4 regions of the Streptomyces sp. NPDC001848 genome follow, and region 2 is predicted to be linked to each of the others. Evidence: riboswitches for the same ligand, from Rfam matches in the RefSeq annotation. Region 2 holds a riboswitch; each other region holds the start of a gene.

Region 1 (4,604 bases), on a different contig from region 2:
CGTCCTCGTTCAGGTGCTGGTAGAGCACCTGTGCGGGGGAGCCGCCGTGGTGCGGCTTGGCTCCGGTCAGCATCTCGTGGAGGACGACCCCGCACGCGTACACGTCCACCCGCGGGTCGGCCGTGCCGTGCTCGATCTGCTCCGGGGCGAGGTAGGAGACGGTGCCGAGGACGGTGCCCGTGGTGTTGGTGACGGTGTCGACGGACCGGACCAGACCGAAGTCGGCCACCTTGACCCGGCCGTCGTCACCTATGAGGACGTTCTCGGGCTTCATGTCCCGGTGCACGAACCCGGCGCGGTGCGCGGCCCCCAGGGCGGCGAGCACCGGTTCCAGGATGTCCAGGGCCGCGCGCGGCTGCAGCGCCCCGCGCTCGCGCAGCACGTCCCTGAGGGTGCAGCCGGAGACGTACTCCATGGCGAGGTAGACGTACGACCCGTCGGTGCCCTGGTCGAAGACCTGCACGACGTTCGGGTGGTCGAGGCGGGCGACCGACTTGGCCTCGCGTATGAACCGCTCGACGAAGGAGCCGTCGGCCGCCAGCGTCGGGTGCATCACCTTCAGCGCGAGCACACGGTCCAGACGGGTGTCCAGGGCCCGGTAGACCGTGGCCATCCCGCCGACCGCGATCCGCGCGTCGACGCGATAGCGGCCGTCGAGCACCTGCCCGACGAGAGGGTCCTGAAGGGTCGTATCCACGCTGGTGAGTCTACGAGGGTGCACTGTCGGCGCAGGCCGCTGCGGGGACACCGGGGCCCGACTGCAGCCGAGCTGTGACGCACGCCTGTTCGGGACCGTTCAGAATGCCGGCCGCTCCGGGTCCAGCCGGGCCATGCCTCCCGTCGGCGACGACGCCTCGGCGAAGTGACGGCGCGGAATGCGGCCCGCGCGCCGCGCCAGCCGGCCGGCCTCCACCGCGTGCCGCATGGCCTCCGCCATCAGGACCGGTTCCTGGGCCCGCGTCACCGCCGAGGCAAGCATCACACCCGCGCACCCCAGCTCCATCGCCAGCGCCACGTCCGACGCCGTGCCCGCGCCCGCGTCCAGGATGACCGGCACGCGCGCGTGCTCCACGATCAGCTCGAAGTTGTGCGGGTTGCGGATGCCGAGCCCGGACCCGATCGGGGAGCCCAGCGGCATGATCGCGGCGCAGCCGACGTCCTCCAGCTTGCGCGCGAGCACAGGGTCGTCGTTCGTGTACGGCAGCACGGTGAAGCCGTCGTCCACCAGCGTCTCGGCCGCCTCCAGCAACTCGATCGGGTCCGGCAGCAGGGTCCGCTCGTCGGCGATGACCTCCAGCTTCACCAGGTCCGTGCCGAGCGCCTCGCGCGCGAGGCGTGCGGTGAGCACGGCCTCGCCCGCCGTGTAGCAGCCCGCGGTGTTCGGCAGCACCCGGATGCCCAGCTTGTCGAGCACGGACAGGACCGAGCCGTGCACCGAGGCGTCGACGCGCCGCATCGCCACCGTCGTCAGCTCCGTACCGGACGCCACCAGCGCCCGCTCCAACACGTCCGGACTGGGCGCGCCACCGGTCCCCATGATCAGCCGGGACGAGTAGGTCGTACCCCCGAGGACGAAGGGATCGTCAGCCATGGGTCAGCCTCCTTGGACGGCGGTGAGGACCTCGACGCGGTCTCCCTCGGAGAGGGACGTCGACGCCCACTGCGTGCGCGGGACGACGGTTTCGTTGAGGGCGGCGGCCACGCCCGAGGGGGCCGCGGTCAGGCTCCGCACCACCGCGTCGAGGGCGGTACCGGGAGCGACCTCGCGGGTCTGCCCGTTGACCGAGATGTTCATGCGGGCTGCTCCGTGAGTGCGGCGGCGGTGAAACGCCGGGGGGTGAAGGGGCGGGCCTCCTCCGGGAGCTGCCCGGTGGTCAGCACATGTGCCATGACGTCACCGGTGACCGGGGTGAGCAGGACGCCGTTGCGGTAGTGGCCGGTGGCCAGCAGCAGGCCCTCCAGCTCCGTGGGTCCGAGCAGCGGCGCGTTGTCCGGGGAGCCCGGGCGCAGACCCGCCCGCGTCTCGGTGAGCGGCAGTTCGGTGATCCCGGGCACCAGCTCGTGCGCGTCCCGCAGCAGCTCGTACACCCCACCCGCGGTGACCGTGGTGTCCCAGCCCAGTTCCTCGCTGGTGGCGCCGACCACCAGCTCGCCGTTCTCGCGCGGCACGAGGTAGATGGCGCCCCCGCGGACCACGGCGCGCACCGTACGGCTCAGGAACGGCGCGTACCGCTCCGGCACGGTCAATCGCAGCACCTGTCCCTTCACGGGGCGTACGGGCGGCAGGACGTCGTCCGGGACGCCCTCGAGCCGCCCGCTGAGGCTGCCTCCGGCGAGAACGACCTGCCCGGCGGCGAGCTCGGTGCCGTCGGCGGTCCTGACCCCGGCCGCCCGGTCCCGCACCACGGTGAGCCGCTCGGCCCACACCCGGTGGAACACCACTCCGGCGCGTTCACAGGCCGTCACCAGGGCCGCGGCGAGACGGCGCGGGTCGATCTGGTGGTCGCCGTCGACCCTGAGCCCCCCGCGCACGCCCGGCGCGAGCATCGGCTCCAGCCGGCGGCACTCGCGCCCGCTCAGCCACTCCGACTCCAGCCCCGAGCGCTGCTGCAGGGCGTGCAGTTCGCGCAGCTCGGCGCGGTCGTCGGCGTCGAGAGCGACGGCGAGCGTGCCGCAGCGGCGGTAGCCGAGGTCCTGACCGGTGGCCTCGGTCAGCTCGGCGGCGAAGTCCGGGTAGCGGCGCGCGGACTCCAGGTTCAGACCGAGCAGCGTCTGCTCGCCGTAGTGCAGCTCGGTGACGGCGGCCAGCATCCCGGCGGCCACCTGCGCGGCTCCGCCGCCCGGCTCCGGGTCCACCACGGCGGTGGCGAACCCGCGCCGTGCCGCCCGCCAGGCGGTCACGAGCCCGATGATCCCGCCCCCGATGACGAGGACGTCCGACACGGTCGACGGTCCGTGGGGTGTCGACGGTTCGTCCGGTGTACGCGACATGGGCGTCCAGCCCCTCCCTTCGCCGGCATGACCCGGATCAGGTTCGTACGGTCGGAGGCCGTCCCAGCCTCCCTCTCAGCCCGGTGCGCCGGGCTCCCGCGAGTGCTTACGGTGGCCACCCTAGCCCTCAGGGCATCGGCCTTGTAAGACAGCCTCCCGCGGCTCGGCGCGCTGTGGAGGACGTCACTCAGCACGCCCCCTGACTGACAATTTGTCAGTTGTCTATGGTGATCAGGTGGGCGATCAGGTGAGCGAGCAGACGCAGGCACGGGGCGGTACGGCACGGCGCGTCGTCGTTGTGGGTGCGGGCATGGCCGGGGTGCAGACCGCGGTCGCCCTGCGCGAACAGGGCTTCACCGGCAGCGTGACGCTGATCGGGGCGGAGCCGCACCAGCCGTACGACAGGCCGCCGCTGTCCAAGGCCGTGCTGCTCGGCAAGGCCGAGGGCTCCGCCTTCGACGTGGACTTCGAGGGGCTGGGGATCGAGCTGGAGCTGGGCCGGGAGGCGACCGGCCTGCGCCCCGAGGACCATGAGCTGGACACCGAGCGGGGCCCCGTCCCGTACGACGTCCTGGTCGTGGCGACCGGTGCGGAGCCGATCCGGCTGCCGGGCGCGGAGGGCGTCCCCGGGGTGCATCTGCTGCGCACGCTCGACGACGCCGAGCGGCTGCGGCCGGTGCTGGCCCGGCAGCACGACATCGTGGTCGTGGGCGCGGGCTGGATCGGCGCCGAGTTCGCCACCGCCGCGCGCGAGGCGGGCTGTGCGGTGACCGTGGTCGAGGCGGCGGACCGGCCGCTCGCGGGGGCCCTGCCCGCCGAGGTCGCGGCGCCGATGACGGCCTGGTACGCGGACAGCGGGGCGGAACTGCGCACGCACGCGCGCGTGGAGCGCGTCGAGCCGGGCGCGGTGGTGCTGGACGACGGCTCCCGGGTGCCGGCCGGAGCGGTGGTGGTGGGCATCGGGGCCCGGCCCGCCACGGCCTGGCTGGCCGGGTCCGGAATCGAGCTCGGCGTGCACGGCGAGGTGCTGGCCGACGACCATCTGCGCACCTCGGTGCCGGATGTGTACGCGGTCGGCGACTGCGCGTCCTTCCCGTCGGGCCGCTACGAGGAGCGCCTGCTGGTCCACCACTGGGACAACGCCCTTCAGGGGCCGCGCACGGTGGCCGCGAACATCATCGGTCAGACGCCGGTGGCGTACGACCCGGTGCCGTACTTCTGGTCGGAGCAGTTCGGCCGGTTCGTCCAGTACGTGGGCCACCACGCGTCCGCCGACACGACGGTGTGGCGCGGGGACCCCGCAGGAGCGGCCTGGACGGTCTGCTGGCTGCGCGCGGGCCGCCTGGTGGCCCTGCTGGCCGTCGGCCGTCCGCGGGACCTGGCGCAAGGGCGCCGCCTGATCGAATCGGGCACCCCCATGGACCCGACCCTGTTGTCGGACCCGTCCCGTCCGCTGAAGGAGGCGACGTCGTAGGCGGCGGCGCCGGACGCCCCCGCCGCCTTCGCACCCCACGGAGCAGCACCCCGCCCGGCGGTACTCACCCCTCCGGCTAACCCCGCCGGAGGCGCCCCGCTTCCGACTGTCAGTCCCGGATGGCACGCTTGATCCCGTG
Region 2 (4,604 bases):
CCATGTGCATCAGCTCGCAGGCGGGCTGCGGCATGAACTGCCCCTTCTGCGCCACCGGTCAGGCCGGTCTCGACCGTAATCTGTCCACGGCCGAGATCGTGCACCAGATCGTGGACGGGATGAGGGCCCTGCGTGACGGTGAGATCCCCGGTGGGCCGGCGCGGCTGTCCAACATCGTCTTCATGGGCATGGGCGAGCCCCTCGCCAACTACAAGCGCGTCGTGGGTGCGATTCGGGCGCTCACCGATCCCGCGCCGGACGGGCTCGGGCTCTCCCAGCGCGGTATCACCGTGTCGACGGTCGGACTGGTGCCGGCCATCCACCGGTTCGCCGACGAGGGCTTCAAGTGCCGTCTCGCCATCTCCCTGCACGCCCCCGACGACGAGCTGCGCGACACCCTCGTCCCCGTCAACACGCGGTGGAAGGTGCGCGAGGTCCTCGACGCCGGGTTCGACTACGTCGAGAAGTCCGGGCGTCGGCTGTCCATCGAGTACGCCCTCATCCGGGACATCAACGACCAGGCGTGGCGTGGGGATCTGCTCGGCCGGCTGCTCAAGGGCAAGCCCGTGCACGTCAACCTCATCCCGCTGAACCCGACGCCAGGCTCCAAGTGGACCGCCTCCCGCCCCGAGGACGAGAAGGCGTTCGTCGAGGCGATCGCCGCCCATGGTGTACCGGTGACGATCCGCGACACCCGTGGTCAGGAGATCGACGGGGCGTGCGGTCAGCTCGCCGCCACCGAGCGGTAGTCTGAGGGCTGTTCCATCAGTACGTACATCTTCATATTCCGACAGGGGAGCGCCACAGCGCTGAGAGTGCGGTGTCGACCGCAGACCCTCTGAACCTCGCCCAGGTCATTCTGGGTAGGGAGTTCGGTCTTCACTCGAGCTGTTGCGCCCTGCCCGGGAACCGACGAAAGGTCCCGGGCAGGGCCGCGTCTCTTCCTGGTCACCCCCAGGAGGAATCAGTTGAGCATTACCGGTAGGCAGTTCGCGGCCGTGGTCGTCGGGCTGGGCATGGTCACGTTGTCCGCGTGCGGGTCGTCCGGCTCGGGAGGCGGTAGCGCCGGCGGCGGCGACTCCAAGACCGTCACCCTCGTCAGCCACGACTCGTGGGCCGCCTCGAAGAGCGTCATCGCGGCGTTCGAGAAGGAGTCCGGCTACACCGTCAAGGTCCTCAAGGACGGCGACGCGGGCCAGGCCGTCAACAAGGCGATCCTGACGAAGGACAACCCACAGGGCGACGTGTTCTTCGGCGTCGACAACACGCTGCTGTCGCGGGCCCTGGACAACGGCCTGTTCCAGTCGTACGAGGCCAAGGGTCTCGACCAGGTCGGCACCGAGTACCAGCTGGACCAGGGCAAGCACCGGGTCACGCCCATCGACTACGGCGACATCTGCGTCAACTACGACAAGAAGTACTTCGCCGACCACCAGCTGACCCCGCCCACCTCGTTCGACGATCTCGTCAAGCCCCAGTACAAGAACCTCCTCGTCACCGAGAACGCCGCCACCTCCTCGCCGGGCCTCGGCTTCCTGCTCGGCAGCGCCGCCAAGTACGGCGACACCGGCTGGCAGGGCTACTGGAAGAAGCTCAAGGCCAACGGTGTGAAGGTGGTCGACGGCTGGGAACAGGCGTACGACCAGGAGTTCTCCGGCTCCGCCGGGGGCAGGAAGGCCAAGGGTGACCGGCCGCTCGTCGTCTCCTACGCCTCTTCGCCGCCCGCCGAGGTGGTCTACGCCCAGCCGCGCCCCAAGACCGCGCCGACCGGTGTCGCCACCGGCACCTGCTTCCGCCAGATCGAGTTCGCCGGCCTGCTGACGGGCGCCCACAACACCAAGGGCGGCAAGGCCTTCATCGACTTCCTGATCAGCAGGAGGTTCCAGGAGGACATGCCGCTCAACATGTTCGTCTACCCGGTGGTCAGGGGCGCGAAGGTGCCCGCCGAGTTCACCGAGTACGGGCCCGCGGCCAAGAGCCCCGAGACCATGGATCCCACGAAGATCGCAGCCGACCGTGACCAGTGGGTCAAGGCGTGGACGTCGCTCGTACTGAAGTGACCCCACGCAGGCGGGGGAACGCGGCGCGGCTCGGGCTGATGGCCCTGCCCGTCGCGTTCTTCGCGGTCTTCTTCGCCTACCCCGTCGCCGCGATCCTCGCGCGCGGTCTGAAGGCGGACGGAGCATGGCGGTTCGGGCGCGTCGTGGATGTGCTCGCCCAGCCGGACATCCGGCACGTGCTGTGGTTCACGACCTGGCAGGCGCTCGCCTCCACCGCCCTGACCCTGCTGATCGCGCTGCCCGGCGCGTATGTCGTCGCGCGCTACGACTTCCCGGGCAGGCAGGTGCTGCGTGCCGTCGTCACCGTCCCGTTCGTGCTGCCCACCGTCGTCGTCGGCACCGCCTTCCTGGCGCTGGTGGGCCGCGGCGGACTCCTCGACGACCTGTGGGGCGTACGACTCGACACCACCGTGTGGGCCATCCTGCTCGCCCACGTCTTCTTCAACTACGCCGTCGTCGTCCGCACCGTCGGCGGGCTGTGGGCACAGCTCGACCCCCGCCAGGAGGAGGCCGCGCGCGTGCTCGGCGCCTCCCGGCTCGCGTCCTGGCGGACGGTGACGCTGCCCGCGCTGGGCCCCGCCGTGGCCGCCGCCGCGCTGATGGTGTTCCTGTTCACCTTCACCTCCTTCGGTGTGGTGCAGATCCTCGGCGGCCCCACCTTCTCCACCCTGGAGGTGGAGATCTACCGGCAGACCTCGGAGATCTTCGACCTGTCCACCGCCGCCGTGCTGACGATCGTCCAGTTCGTCACGGTGGGCGCGATCCTCGGGCTGCACGCGTGGACGGTGCGCCGCCGGGAGAGCGCGCTCAGGCTGGTCGACGCGTCGCGCACGGCGCGCAGGCCGCGCGGGGCCGGCCAGTGGGCGCTGCTCGGCGCGGTCCTCGCCACGGTCGCCCTCCTGCTCGTCCTGCCGCTCGCGGTCCTTCTCCAGCGCTCGCTCGACGCGCCCGGGTTCGCCTACTACAAGGCGCTGACCCGCTCCGACGACAGCACCTTCCTCGTCCCGCCCGTCGACGCCATCGGCAACTCGCTCCAGTACGCCGTCGCCGCCACCCTCATCGCGGTGCTGATCGGATCGCTCGCCGCCGCGGCCCTCGCCCGCAGGGACGCCGGCCGGCTCGTACGGGGCTTCGACGCGCTGCTGATGCTGCCGCTCGGCGTGTCCGCGGTGACCGTCGGCTTCGGGTTCCTGATCGCGCTCGACAAACCGCCCCTGGACCTGCGCGGTTCCTGGGTCCTGGTGCCGCTCGCGCAGGCGCTGGTGGGCGCCCCCTTCGTGGTGCGCACCATGCTTCCGGTGCTGCGGGCCGTGGACGAACGGCTGCGGGAGGCGGCCGCCGTGCTCGGGGCGTCGCCGTGGCGGGTGTGGCGCGAGGTGGATCTGCCGCTCGTGCGGCGGGCGCTGCTGATCGCCGCCGGGTTCGCGTTCGCCGTGTCGCTGGGCGAGTTCGGGGCGACCGTGTTCATCGCGCGGCCCGACAACCCGACGCTGCCGGTGGCCGTGGCCCGGCTGCTCGCGCGGCCCGGCGATCTCAACTACGGGCAGGCGATGGCCCTGTCGACGATTCTGATGGTGGTGTGCGCGGTGGCGCTGGGCGTCCTGGAGAGGCTGCGGACCGATCGGACGGGGGAGTTCTGACGATGCTCAGGCTGCACGGCGCGACCGTGCGCTTCGACGGGCGGGCCGCGCTCGACCGGGTGGACCTCGAGGTCGCCGAGCACGAGATCGTGTGCGTGCTGGGGCCGAGCGGCAGCGGCAAGTCGACGCTGCTGCGGACCGTGGCCGGACTGCAACCCCTCGACGCGGGGCGGGTGTTCCTCGACGGACGGGACCTGGACGGGGTGCCCGCGCACCGGCGCGGCGTGGGGCTGATGTTCCAGGACCACCAGCTGTTCCCGCAGCGGGACGTGGGCGGCAACGTCGCCTTCGGACTGCGGATGCGCGGTGCCCCGCGCGCCGAACGGGAGTCCCGCGTGGGGGAGTTGCTCGACCTCGTCGGGCTGCCGGGCGCTGAGCGCAGGGCTGTCGCCGAGCTGTCCGGCGGTGAGCAGCAGCGCGTCGCGCTCGCCCGCGCCCTCGCGCCCCGGCCGCGGCTGCTGATGCTGGACGAGCCGCTGGGCCAGCTCGACCGGTCGCTGCGCGAGCGGCTGGTCGTCGAACTGCGCGGCCTGTTCGGCCGCCTGGGCACGACCGTGCTCGCCGTCACCCACGACCAGGGTGAGGCCTTCGCGCTCGCCGACCGGGTCGTGGTGATGCGCGACGGGCGGGTCGCCCAGTCCGGCACGCCCCTTGAGGTGTGGCAGCGGCCCGCGAACGAGTTCGTGGCACGCTTCCTCGGCTTCGACAACGTGGTGGAGGCGACCGTCGCCGGTGAGGCCGCGGACACCCCATGGGGCAAGCTCCCGGTCCCGGAAGGCACCCCGCAGGGGCCCGGCACGCTGCTGGTCCGCCCGGCGGGCGTACGGTTGACGGCCGCCGCCGAGGGGCTGCGCTGCACCGTGACCGCCCGCACCTTCCGCGGCACCCACGTCGCCCTGCGCCT
Region 3 (4,604 bases), on a different contig from region 2:
ATGACACTGGGGCACGACCCGCTCAAGGCGTCACGGTGAGGCCGCCATGGGCCGCGACGACAGAGCCGCCGAGGTGATCGGGGAACTCGTCGGCGAACACGGTCAGACCTACGCCGAGGAGGCGGGGATCCGGCTCAAGGACGCCCCGCAGCCGCTGTACCGACTGCTGCTGATGGCGCTGCTGCTCAGTGCCCGCATCCGCTCCTCGATCGCCCTCGCCACGGTGCGGGCGCTCGAGGAGGCGGGTCTGAAGGATCCGCGCCGCATGACGGAGGCGGACTGGCAGGAGCGGGTCGACGCGCTGGGGCGGGGCGGCTACCGGCGCTACGACGAGCGGACGGCGACCCAACTCGGCCAGGGAGCCGAACTGGTGAGGGAGCGTTGGGGCGGAGACCTGCGGCGGCTGCGGAAGGAAGCCGACGGGGATGTCGCCGCCCTGCGCCGGCTGTTGCAGGAGATACCGGGTATCGGCCCGGCCGGCGCGGACATCTTCCTGCGCGAGGTGCAGCGCGTGTGGCCGGAGGTGGCACCCTACCTCGACGCGAAGGCATTGTCGGGGGCGGAGCGGCTGGGGCTGCCCAAGGACCCGGAGAAGCTGGTGAAGCTGGCGAAGGACACCGAACCCGCGGTGCTGGCAGCGGCGTTGGTGCGCGCGGCACTCGACAAGAAGCTGGCGGAGGAGGTGCGGGAGCACGCGGCGTGAGGGTGGCCCGCGGGCCTGCCGAGGACCAGTTGTCAGGCAGCCCGCGCCCCGTGCCGTCCCCCACCGGGCGCCGTGGACACCGCCCGCGCCGCTCGGCGTCGTCGACTCCCCGGCGACCGCCTGGTGAAATCTTCACCCGGACCGCAGAAAGCGCGTTCCCCCAGCGGTCCCTCGCCGCTACTTTTGGCATGCGCGCAACACTCCCTTCGCCACCCCCAGGAGCCGTTCCCCATGCGCAGACTCCTCGCCACCCTCGCGGCGGCCGCCGCCGCGTTCGGCGGACTCACGGCCACCGCGCCCACCGCGGCGGCGGCCGACTCGGGCACGTTCAGCGTGCTCGGCTACAACGTCGCCGGCCTGCCCGAGGGCCTCTCCAGCGCTCCGACACCGCGCCGGCCGAGCACCACGGCGATCGGCTCGCGGCTCGGCCCGTACGACATCGTCCAGGTGCAGGAGGACTTCAACTACCACGCGTACCTGTACGCCGCCGACTCCCACCCGTACCGCACGCCCACCAGTGGCGGCGCCGGCGTCGGCAGCGGGCTCAACACGCTGTCCCGCATCCCCTACGACACCGACGACTTCGAGCGCGTGCACTGGAACTCGTGCCAGTACGACTCGGGCGACTGCCTCACCCCCAAGGGCTTCACGTTCATGCGGGAGCGCCTGGCCGAGGGCGTCTACGTCGACTTCTACAACCTGCACACCAACGCCGGGACGAACGACGGCGACCTGGCCTCGCGCGCGGACAACCTCAACCAGCTGACGGACTTCATCACAACCCACTCCGCGGGCAACGCCGTCGTCGTCATGGGCGACACCAACACCCGCTACACGCGCTCCGGCGACACGATCGCCGAGTTCGCCGCCGCCAACGGCCTCACCGACGCCTGGGTCCAGCTGGTACGCGGCGGCACCCCGCCCGTCAAGGGCAGCGACCCGCTGCTGTGCGACGAGAACGCGGTCACCAACAGCTGCGAGGTCGTCGACAAGATCCTCTACCGGAGTAGCAAGCTGGTCTCCCTCAAGGCCACCGCCTACAACAACGAGCACGCCGAGTTCCTCACCGACGACGGCAAGATGCTCTCCGACCACGACCCGATCACCGCCACGTTCAGCTGGGCGCGCGACTCCGCCTTCCAGCTCAGCGACCAGTTCGGCGGCCCGCACGGCGACTACTACAACGACATCGACAGCGTCCCGGCCGGCGCCCGCGCGACCGGCATATCGCTGCGCAGCGGCTCCCGTGTCGACCAGGTCGGCCTGACGCTGGCGGGCGGCACCACGCTCGTCCACGGCGGCACCGGCGGCACGGCGTCCGCACTCGCCCTGGGCAGCGACGAGTACGTGACGAGCGCACAGCTGTGCGAGGGTCAGTACGACGGCCACTCGAGGATCTTCTCCGCGAAGTTCACGACCAACCTGGGCCGCAGCCTGGCGGGTGGCACCACCACCTCCGACTGCGTGACCCGTACGGCGCCCTGGGGCTGGCAGATCGCGGGGTTCCACGGGCGCGCCGGGGACGAGGTCGACAAGATCGGCTTCGTCTACACCCGGCGCTGACGCGCCGGCACGACACGTCCAGGGCCGCTGACCGGGCAGCGGCCCTTGCGTATGGCTGATTCCGGTCCTCGGGTTAGTCTTGCCGCCGTACCGGACACGGGGTGCCCACCTGCGGGCTGAGATCACACCCGTCGAACCTGAACCAGTTCGTACTGGCGGAGGGATGTCTTTCATGCCATCGGCGCATGTCTCGGGCGGACTGCCCACCGGCGGCCGGAGCACCGTCTTCGACGGGCGGATGCCCACCGCTCCCGGCGACCTCAGGGTCGAGGGGCACGGCATCGAGCCGGTCCCCGAGACGAATCGTTACGGCGGGGCGGGTCGGCTGTTCACCGTGTGGTTCGCACCCAATCTGACCATGACCGGCGTGTTCACCGGGACCATCGGCATCGCGCTCGGCCTGGACTTCACCACCGCGCTCGCCGCCGTCGTCCTGGGCACGGTGCTGGGCGCGGTGCCCACCGCCTACCTGAGCACCTGGGGCAGCCGCACCGGAGCCGGCCAGCTGCCGCTCGCCCGGCTGGCGTTCGGCCGTGCGGTGGTGCTGCCCGGGGTGCTGCAGTGGCTGTCCTCGATCGCCTGGGACGCGCTGATCGGGCTGTTCGGCGGGGACGCGCTGGCACGGCTCGCGGGCTGGCCGTTCTGGCTGGGCGCCCTGGTGGTGATGCTGGCGCAGGGAGCCCTCGGGGTCCTCGGCTACGAGGCGATCCACCGGCTGCAGATCGTCATGACGTTCGTGCTGGCGGCCGCGTTCGCGCTGATCGCCCTGCGCATGCAGGGAAGCGTGCACCCCGCCTGGACGGGCACCGCGCACGGCGCGGACCGGGCGGGCGCCTTCGTGCTGACCAGCACCATCGCGCTCAGCCTGTCACTGTCCTGGGCGCCGTACGCCAGCGACTTCAGCCGCTATCTGCCGCGCACCACCTCACGCGCCCGGATGTTCTGGTGCACGCTGCTCGGTCTGGTGGTGTCCTTCCTGGCCGTGCAGGTCCTCGGGCTGTGGGGCGCCTCGGTGCTGACCGACCAGACGGCCGCGGGCGTGGACCATGTCCTGGGCGGTGGCGCGGCCGGCGCCTTCGGGCTGCTGGCCGTGGCGCTGGCGGCGCTCGCCAGCAACGCGATGAACGACTACAGCGGCTCCCTGGCGCTGCAGACCGTCGGGGTCCGCCTGCCGCGTCCGGTGGCGGCCGCCCTCGCCGTGCTGCTGGGCTTCCCGCTGGTGCTGTGGATGCACGCGGCGAACACCACCGCCCGCTTCCAGAACGTGCTGCTGTTCGTGAGCTACTGGATCCCCGGGTTCGTGGCGATCGTCGTCGTCGACTGGCTGGTGCGGCGCGGCACCGCGGTCGACCTCGCCGCCGAGACCGCCCGGCCGCGCTCCCCGTGGCCGCCGCTCCTCGCGTTCGTCGGCGCCTTCGCCGCGGCGGTGCCGTTCATGGACACCGGCCTGTACGTGGGCCCGGTCGCCCACGCGCTGCACGGCGCCGACGTCTCCTACTACGTGGCGTTCCTGGTCGCCCTCACGCTCTACGCCCCGCTGCGCGTCCGAGAGGAGGGCCGCGCATGACCGCGCCGCCCCGTGTCCTGACCATCGCCGGCTCCGACTCCGGCGGCGGCGCCGGCATCCAGGCCGACCTCAAGACCATGCTGGCGCTCGGCGCCCACGGGATGAGCGTGATCACCGCGGTCACGGCGCAGAACTCGGTGGGAGTGCAGGGGGCATGGGAGCTGCCGGTGGAGGCGGTGCGCGCCCAGTACCGCAGCGTCGTCGACGACATCGGCGTACAGGCGGTCAAGACGGGCATGCTCGCCTCGCCCGCGCTGGTCCAGACGGTGGCCGACCTGCTCGCGGACGTGTCCGCGCCGGTCGTCGTGGACCCGGTGAGCGTCTCCAAGCACGGGGACCGGCTGCTCGCCGACGACGCCCTGGACGCCGTACGGACCCGGCTGCTGCCGCTCGCCACGGTGACGACGCCCAATCTGGACGAGGTCGCGGAGCTGACCGGCATCTCGGTGACCGACGAGGCGGGCATGCGCCGCGCGGCCGACCGCCTGCTGGCGTACGGGCCCCGGTGGGTGCTGGTGAAGGGCGGGCACCTGCCCGGTCAGGCCACGGACCTGCTGACCGACGGGGGCGAGGAACACTGGCTGCGCGCCCCGCGCCACGACAACCGCCACACCCACGGCACGGGCTGCACCCTCGCCTCGGCCGTCGCCGTCGGTCTCGCGCAAGGCCTCACGGTGCCCGACGCGGTGCGGCAGGCCAAGGAGTACGTGACGGAGGCGATCGCGGCGGGCTTCGCGCTCGGCGCCGGCATCGGACCGGTGGACCACGGCT
Region 4 (4,604 bases), on a different contig from region 2:
TGGAACGGGCCGCTGTCCGACGGCTGTGCGCCCGGCGGTCCGTGTCGACCCCAAGGGGCTCGACACGAACCGCCGGGAGACACCGAACGCCTGCGGCGTCCCGAGTCGGCGCCCCGATCGGCCCCGGCGTCAGTCGGCGATCGGGAGGTACACCCGGTTCCCCGCCTCCGCGAACTCCTTCGACTTCTGGAGCATTCCCTCGGCGATCTCGTCGGCCGTCGCGCCCTCGGCGACATCACCGCCGAACCGCTCCGTGATGCTCTGACTGATCTTCATCGAGCAGAACTTCGGCCCGCACATCGAGCAGAAGTGGGCGGTCTTGGCCGGTTCCGCCGGGAGGGTCTCGTCGTGGAAGTCGCGGGCCGTGTCCGGGTCGAGGGCCAGGTTGAACTGGTCCTCCCAGCGGAACTCGAAGCGCGCGTCGGACAGCGCGTCGTCCCACGCCTGCGCACCCGGGTGGCCCTTGGCGAGGTCGGCCGCATGCGCGGCGATCTTGTAGGTGATCACGCCGGTCTTGACGTCGTCGCGGTTGGGCAGGCCCAGGTGCTCCTTGGGCGTGACGTAGCAGAGCATGGCCGTACCCCACCAGGCGATCATCGCGGCGCCGATACCGGAGGTGATGTGGTCGTATGCCGGCGCGATGTCGGTCGTCAGCGGTCCGAGCGTGTAGAACGGTGCTTCATCGCAGATCTCCTGCTGAAGGTCGATGTTCTCCTTGATCTTGTGCATCGGGACATGCCCCGGGCCCTCGATCATGGTCTGTACGTTGAAACGCCGGGCGATCCGGCCGAGTTCCCCGAGCGTGCGCAGTTCCGCGAACTGTGCCTCGTCGTTGGCGTCCGCGATCGAGCCGGGCCTGAGGCCGTCGCCCAGCGAGTACGTGACGTCGTAGGCCGCGAGGATCTCGCACAGTTCCTCGAAGTTCTCGTACAGGAACGACTCCTTGTGGTGGGCGAGGCACCACGCCGCCATGATCGAGCCGCCACGCGAGACGATGCCGGTCTTGCGGTTCGCGGTCAGCGGTACATACGGCAGGCGCACGCCCGCGTGCACCGTCATGTAGTCCACGCCCTGCTCGGCCTGTTCGATGACCGTGTCCTTGTAGATCTCCCAGGTCAGCTCCTCGGCCTTCCCGTCGACCTTCTCGAGGGCCTGGTAGAGCGGAACCGTGCCGATCGGCACGGGGGAGTTGCGCAGTACCCACTCACGCGTGGTGTGGATGTTGCGGCCGGTGGACAGATCCATGACCGTGTCAGCGCCCCAGCGGGTCGCCCAGGTCATCTTCTCGACCTCCTCCTCGATGGAGGAGGTCACCGCGGAGTTGCCGATGTTGGCGTTGACCTTCACCAGGAACCGCTTGCCGATGATCATCGGTTCGATCTCGGGGTGGTTGACGTTGGCCGGGAGAACCGCGCGGCCTGCCGCGATCTCCTCGCGCACCACCTCCGGGGACACGTTCTCCCGGATGGCGACGAACTCCATCTCGGGCGTGATCTCGCCGCGGCGTGCGTACGCCAGTTGTGTCACCGCCTTGCCGTCGCGGCTGCGGCGCGGCTGACGTGGCCGCCCCGGGAACACCGCGTCGAGGTTGCGCAGTCCACCCCGCGGCGAGGTGTGCTTGATCCCGTCGTCCTCGGGGCGAACCGGACGGCCCGCGTACTCCTCGGTGTCACCGCGGGCGGTGATCCAGTTCTCCCGCAGCGGGACCAGGCCCCTGCGGACATCTGTCTCGACGAGCGGATCGGTGTACGGGCCGGAAGTGTCGTACAGCGTGACGGACTTCCCGTTGGTGAGGTGCACTCGACGGACCGGCACGCGCAGGTCGGGGCGTGAGCCCTCGATGTACGCCTTGTGCCAGCCGATGGACTGTCCGGCCTCCTGGTCGCCCTCAACGGAGGCAGGCGTGCGTACGTCCTTGTTGGTCATGTGACCTACTCCCTACGCCGGCATTACCCGGTAACAGGTTCAGCGGTCGACGCAGCGGTTTCCGCCCGTCGATGTTCCACGTGAAACATCGCGTCTGCGGAGGTCAGCGCCCTCTCAGCCCGGTGCTCCGAGCTCCCGCGTGTGCAAAGGTCCTCCCACGCTAGCGTCTCTTTGCGCGGGCTGAACAGTGGGCCTCATGCCTTCTTGCGATGATGCCTCGGTGACCACGACACAGCATCCGCCCCCCTACCCACCGCCCGACCCGCCCCATGGCCACCGCCAGGGCGACGGACACGGCCCCGGACAGAGTGCCGGCCATGGGCATGCACCGAGCGGTGGGCACGGCCACTCCCACAGTCATGGTCCGGCGGCCCCCGTGTCGCGGCACCTGCGCAGGGTCATCGCCGCGATCCTCATCCCCTTCACGGCAGCCGTGGTGGTCGGTCTCGTCGTGCTGTGGCCCGGCGGCGTGCCGTCGCACAAGCGCACCGGCGTCGGATTCGACCGGCAGACACAGCAGGCCACGGTCACCAGGGTGGTGCAGGTGGACTGCAAGTCCGTGAACGCCTCGGGCGACACCCCGACCGGCGACACCTCCACCGCCGAGGGCTCCTCGGCCCAGCAGCAGTCGACCGGCACCTGTAAGAAGGCGACGGTCCGCGTCGACACGGGCAAGGACCAGGGCCGGACGTTCACGGAGATCGTCCAGCCGGACCAGTCACGGCAGTTGCATCAGGGCGAGAAGGTCGTGGTCGCGTACGAGCCGTCCGCCCCCAGGGACCTGCAGTACTCGGTGGCCGATGTGAACCGCAAGGTCCCCATGGCGCTGCTGGCCGGCATTTTCGCCGTGGCCGTGGTGGTCGTGGGGCGGATGCGCGGTGTGATGGCGCTCATCGCCCTGGCCGTCAGCTTTCTGGTGCTGAGCCTGTTCATCCTGCCGGCGATCCTTCAGGGCTCGAACCCGCTGCTCGTGGCCGTGGTCGGCGCCAGCGCCATCATGCTGATCGCCCTCTACATGTGCCATGGGCTCTCGGCGCGCACCTCGGTGGCGGTGCTCGGCACGCTGATCTCCCTGTCCCTGATCGGTGTGCTCGGATCCCTGTTCATCGGCTGGGCGGCGCTGACCGGCAACACCGACGACAACACGGGCCTGATCCACGGCCTGTATCCGGGGATCGACATGAGCGGCCTGCTGCTGGCCGGCGTCATCATCGGCTCGCTCGGTGTCCTCGACGATGTGACGGTGACGCAGACGTCGGCGGTGTGGGAGCTCCACGAGGCGAACCCCTCGATGGGCTGGCGTGGTCTGTACCGTGCGGGCATTCGCATCGGCCGCGACCACATCGCATCGGTCGTCAACACGCTCGTCCTGGCGTACGCGGGTGCCGCTCTACCTCTGTTGCTGTTGTTCTCGATCGCGCAGAGCAGCGTGGTCACCGTCGCCGACAGCGAGTTGGTCGCGGAGGAGATCGTGCGCACGCTCGTCGGTTCGATCGGCCTGGTCGCCTCGGTGCCCGTGACCACGGCGCTGGCCGCCCTCGTGGTCGCCGCCGACCGCTCGGACCGGTCCGCCGCTCCGGCCGCCGTACCGGCCCGCAGTGGACGGGGGAGGCGCCGCAGGCACTGAGGGCGCCCGAGCGCTGGAGGCCGCACCGCAGAAGCGTTACGGCACCCACCGCGCCCCACGCGCCGCCGCGAGGAACCGTTACAGCACGGAAGCACGGCCTCAGCCCGCGCTCTGCTCCTCGGCCAGGATCCGGTCCAGCGCCTCGTCCAGATGGGCGTCGAAGTCGGCGAGGGAACCCTCCTGGCCGAGCGGCACCAGCTTGTCCGTACGGTCCAGGAACGCGACCAGCGGCACCGCCCCGGACCGGAACAGCGCCCGGTCGGCACCCACCTGCAGCCGGATCAGCACATCGCCGAAGGTGTCCGGCTCGGCGGGCGCGATGTGCACATCGCCGTCGCCGCACGGCCGGCCCACCCCGTCGACCAGCAGCTCGCGCCCGAACGCCCAGGTCACGGGCGCGTCCCCGGGCAAGTGGAAGGTCAGCCGCACGGCATAGGGATCACAGGTCTCGTAACACAGCTCCACCGGAATGCGGAACGAGAGCTCCTCCGAGACGAGAAAACTCATCATCACCTCTGCCTGTACCGACTCGCGCATCGTCTACCCCGTCAGTAGCCGTGGACTGGCCAGGAAGCGTCCCCTGACACCTGCTGGAAGTTTGCTGAACGTACATGGCAGATCACAAGGAGTGAGTTTTCAGATGCTGATAGAGAGGGCGAGTGTCCCGAGCATGCGTCCGATCTCCTCGCGCAGTCGGTGTGCGAGCGGCAGCAGCCGGTCGGCCTGACAGGACGGCAGGGAGATCGCAACCGTTGCGGTCGTCGGCCCCGCGGTCAGGGGAATCGCGGCACAGACCGTCCCGAGCGCGTACTCCTGGCGCTCGATCGTGGGTTCGGTGTGCTGCAGGCGCTCCAGCCGGTGGAGGAACGCGCGCTCGTCATGGACGGTGTACGGCGTGATCGCCCGAACGGGGTAGCGGTCGAGGTGGTCTCGGCGGGCCTCCTCATCGAGTTGGGACAGCAGGCACTGGCCGATCGCATGGGCGTGCCCGGTTTCCCGGAAGTCGGCCCACTCCTCGACCGCCGGGTGCCCGGATGTGTCGGCGACGCCC

The links. A riboswitch is a leader RNA that binds a small molecule or an ion and turns the genes downstream of it on or off. The one in region 2 is predicted to bind thiamine pyrophosphate.
Region 1: another riboswitch for thiamine pyrophosphate. It lies ahead of thiO (glycine oxidase ThiO); the one in region 2 lies ahead of ACFYZJ_RS21745 (thiamine ABC transporter substrate binding subunit).
Region 3: another riboswitch for thiamine pyrophosphate. It lies ahead of ACFYZJ_RS08000 (purine-cytosine permease family protein); the one in region 2 lies ahead of ACFYZJ_RS21745 (thiamine ABC transporter substrate binding subunit).
Region 4: another riboswitch for thiamine pyrophosphate. It lies ahead of thiC (phosphomethylpyrimidine synthase ThiC); the one in region 2 lies ahead of ACFYZJ_RS21745 (thiamine ABC transporter substrate binding subunit).

Annotation. Positions count from the first base shown of each region.
Region 1 is NZ_JBIATP010000002.1:287,782-292,385, forward strand. Features, by position in the region: gene pknB (Stk1 family PASTA domain-containing Ser/Thr kinase) at 1-697, opposite strand, end outside; gene ACFYZJ_RS04395 (thiazole synthase) at 797-1,591, opposite strand; gene thiS (sulfur carrier protein ThiS) at 1,595-1,795, opposite strand; gene thiO (glycine oxidase ThiO) at 1,792-2,991, opposite strand; TPP riboswitch at 2,989-3,101, opposite strand; gene ACFYZJ_RS04410 (NAD(P)/FAD-dependent oxidoreductase) at 3,239-4,465, shown strand; gene ACFYZJ_RS04415 (Rv2175c family DNA-binding protein) at 4,602-4,604, shown strand, end outside.
Region 2 is NZ_JBIATP010000010.1:152,251-156,854, reverse strand. Features, by position in the region: gene rlmN (23S rRNA (adenine(2503)-C(2))-methyltransferase RlmN) at 1-749, shown strand, start outside; TPP riboswitch at 783-888, shown strand; gene ACFYZJ_RS21745 (thiamine ABC transporter substrate binding subunit) at 1,017-2,060, shown strand; gene ACFYZJ_RS21740 (ABC transporter permease) at 2,036-3,700, shown strand; gene ACFYZJ_RS21735 (ABC transporter ATP-binding protein) at 3,703-4,604, shown strand, end outside.
Region 3 is NZ_JBIATP010000003.1:383,426-388,029, forward strand. Features, by position in the region: gene ACFYZJ_RS07985 (DUF3140 domain-containing protein) at 1-39, shown strand, start outside; gene ACFYZJ_RS07990 (endonuclease) at 47-703, shown strand; gene ACFYZJ_RS07995 (jacalin-like lectin) at 935-2,266, shown strand; TPP riboswitch at 2,354-2,447, shown strand; gene ACFYZJ_RS08000 (purine-cytosine permease family protein) at 2,439-3,833, shown strand; gene thiD (bifunctional hydroxymethylpyrimidine kinase/phosphomethylpyrimidine kinase) at 3,830-4,604, shown strand, end outside.
Region 4 is NZ_JBIATP010000009.1:52,905-57,508, forward strand. Features, by position in the region: partial or broken gene ACFYZJ_RS19665 (AraC family transcriptional regulator) at 1-11, shown strand, start outside; gene thiC (phosphomethylpyrimidine synthase ThiC) at 130-1,926, opposite strand; TPP riboswitch at 1,919-2,075, opposite strand; gene ACFYZJ_RS19675 (YibE/F family protein) at 2,147-3,553, shown strand; gene ACFYZJ_RS19680 (SsgA family sporulation/cell division regulator) at 3,653-4,090, opposite strand; gene ACFYZJ_RS19685 (IclR family transcriptional regulator) at 4,190-4,604, opposite strand, start outside.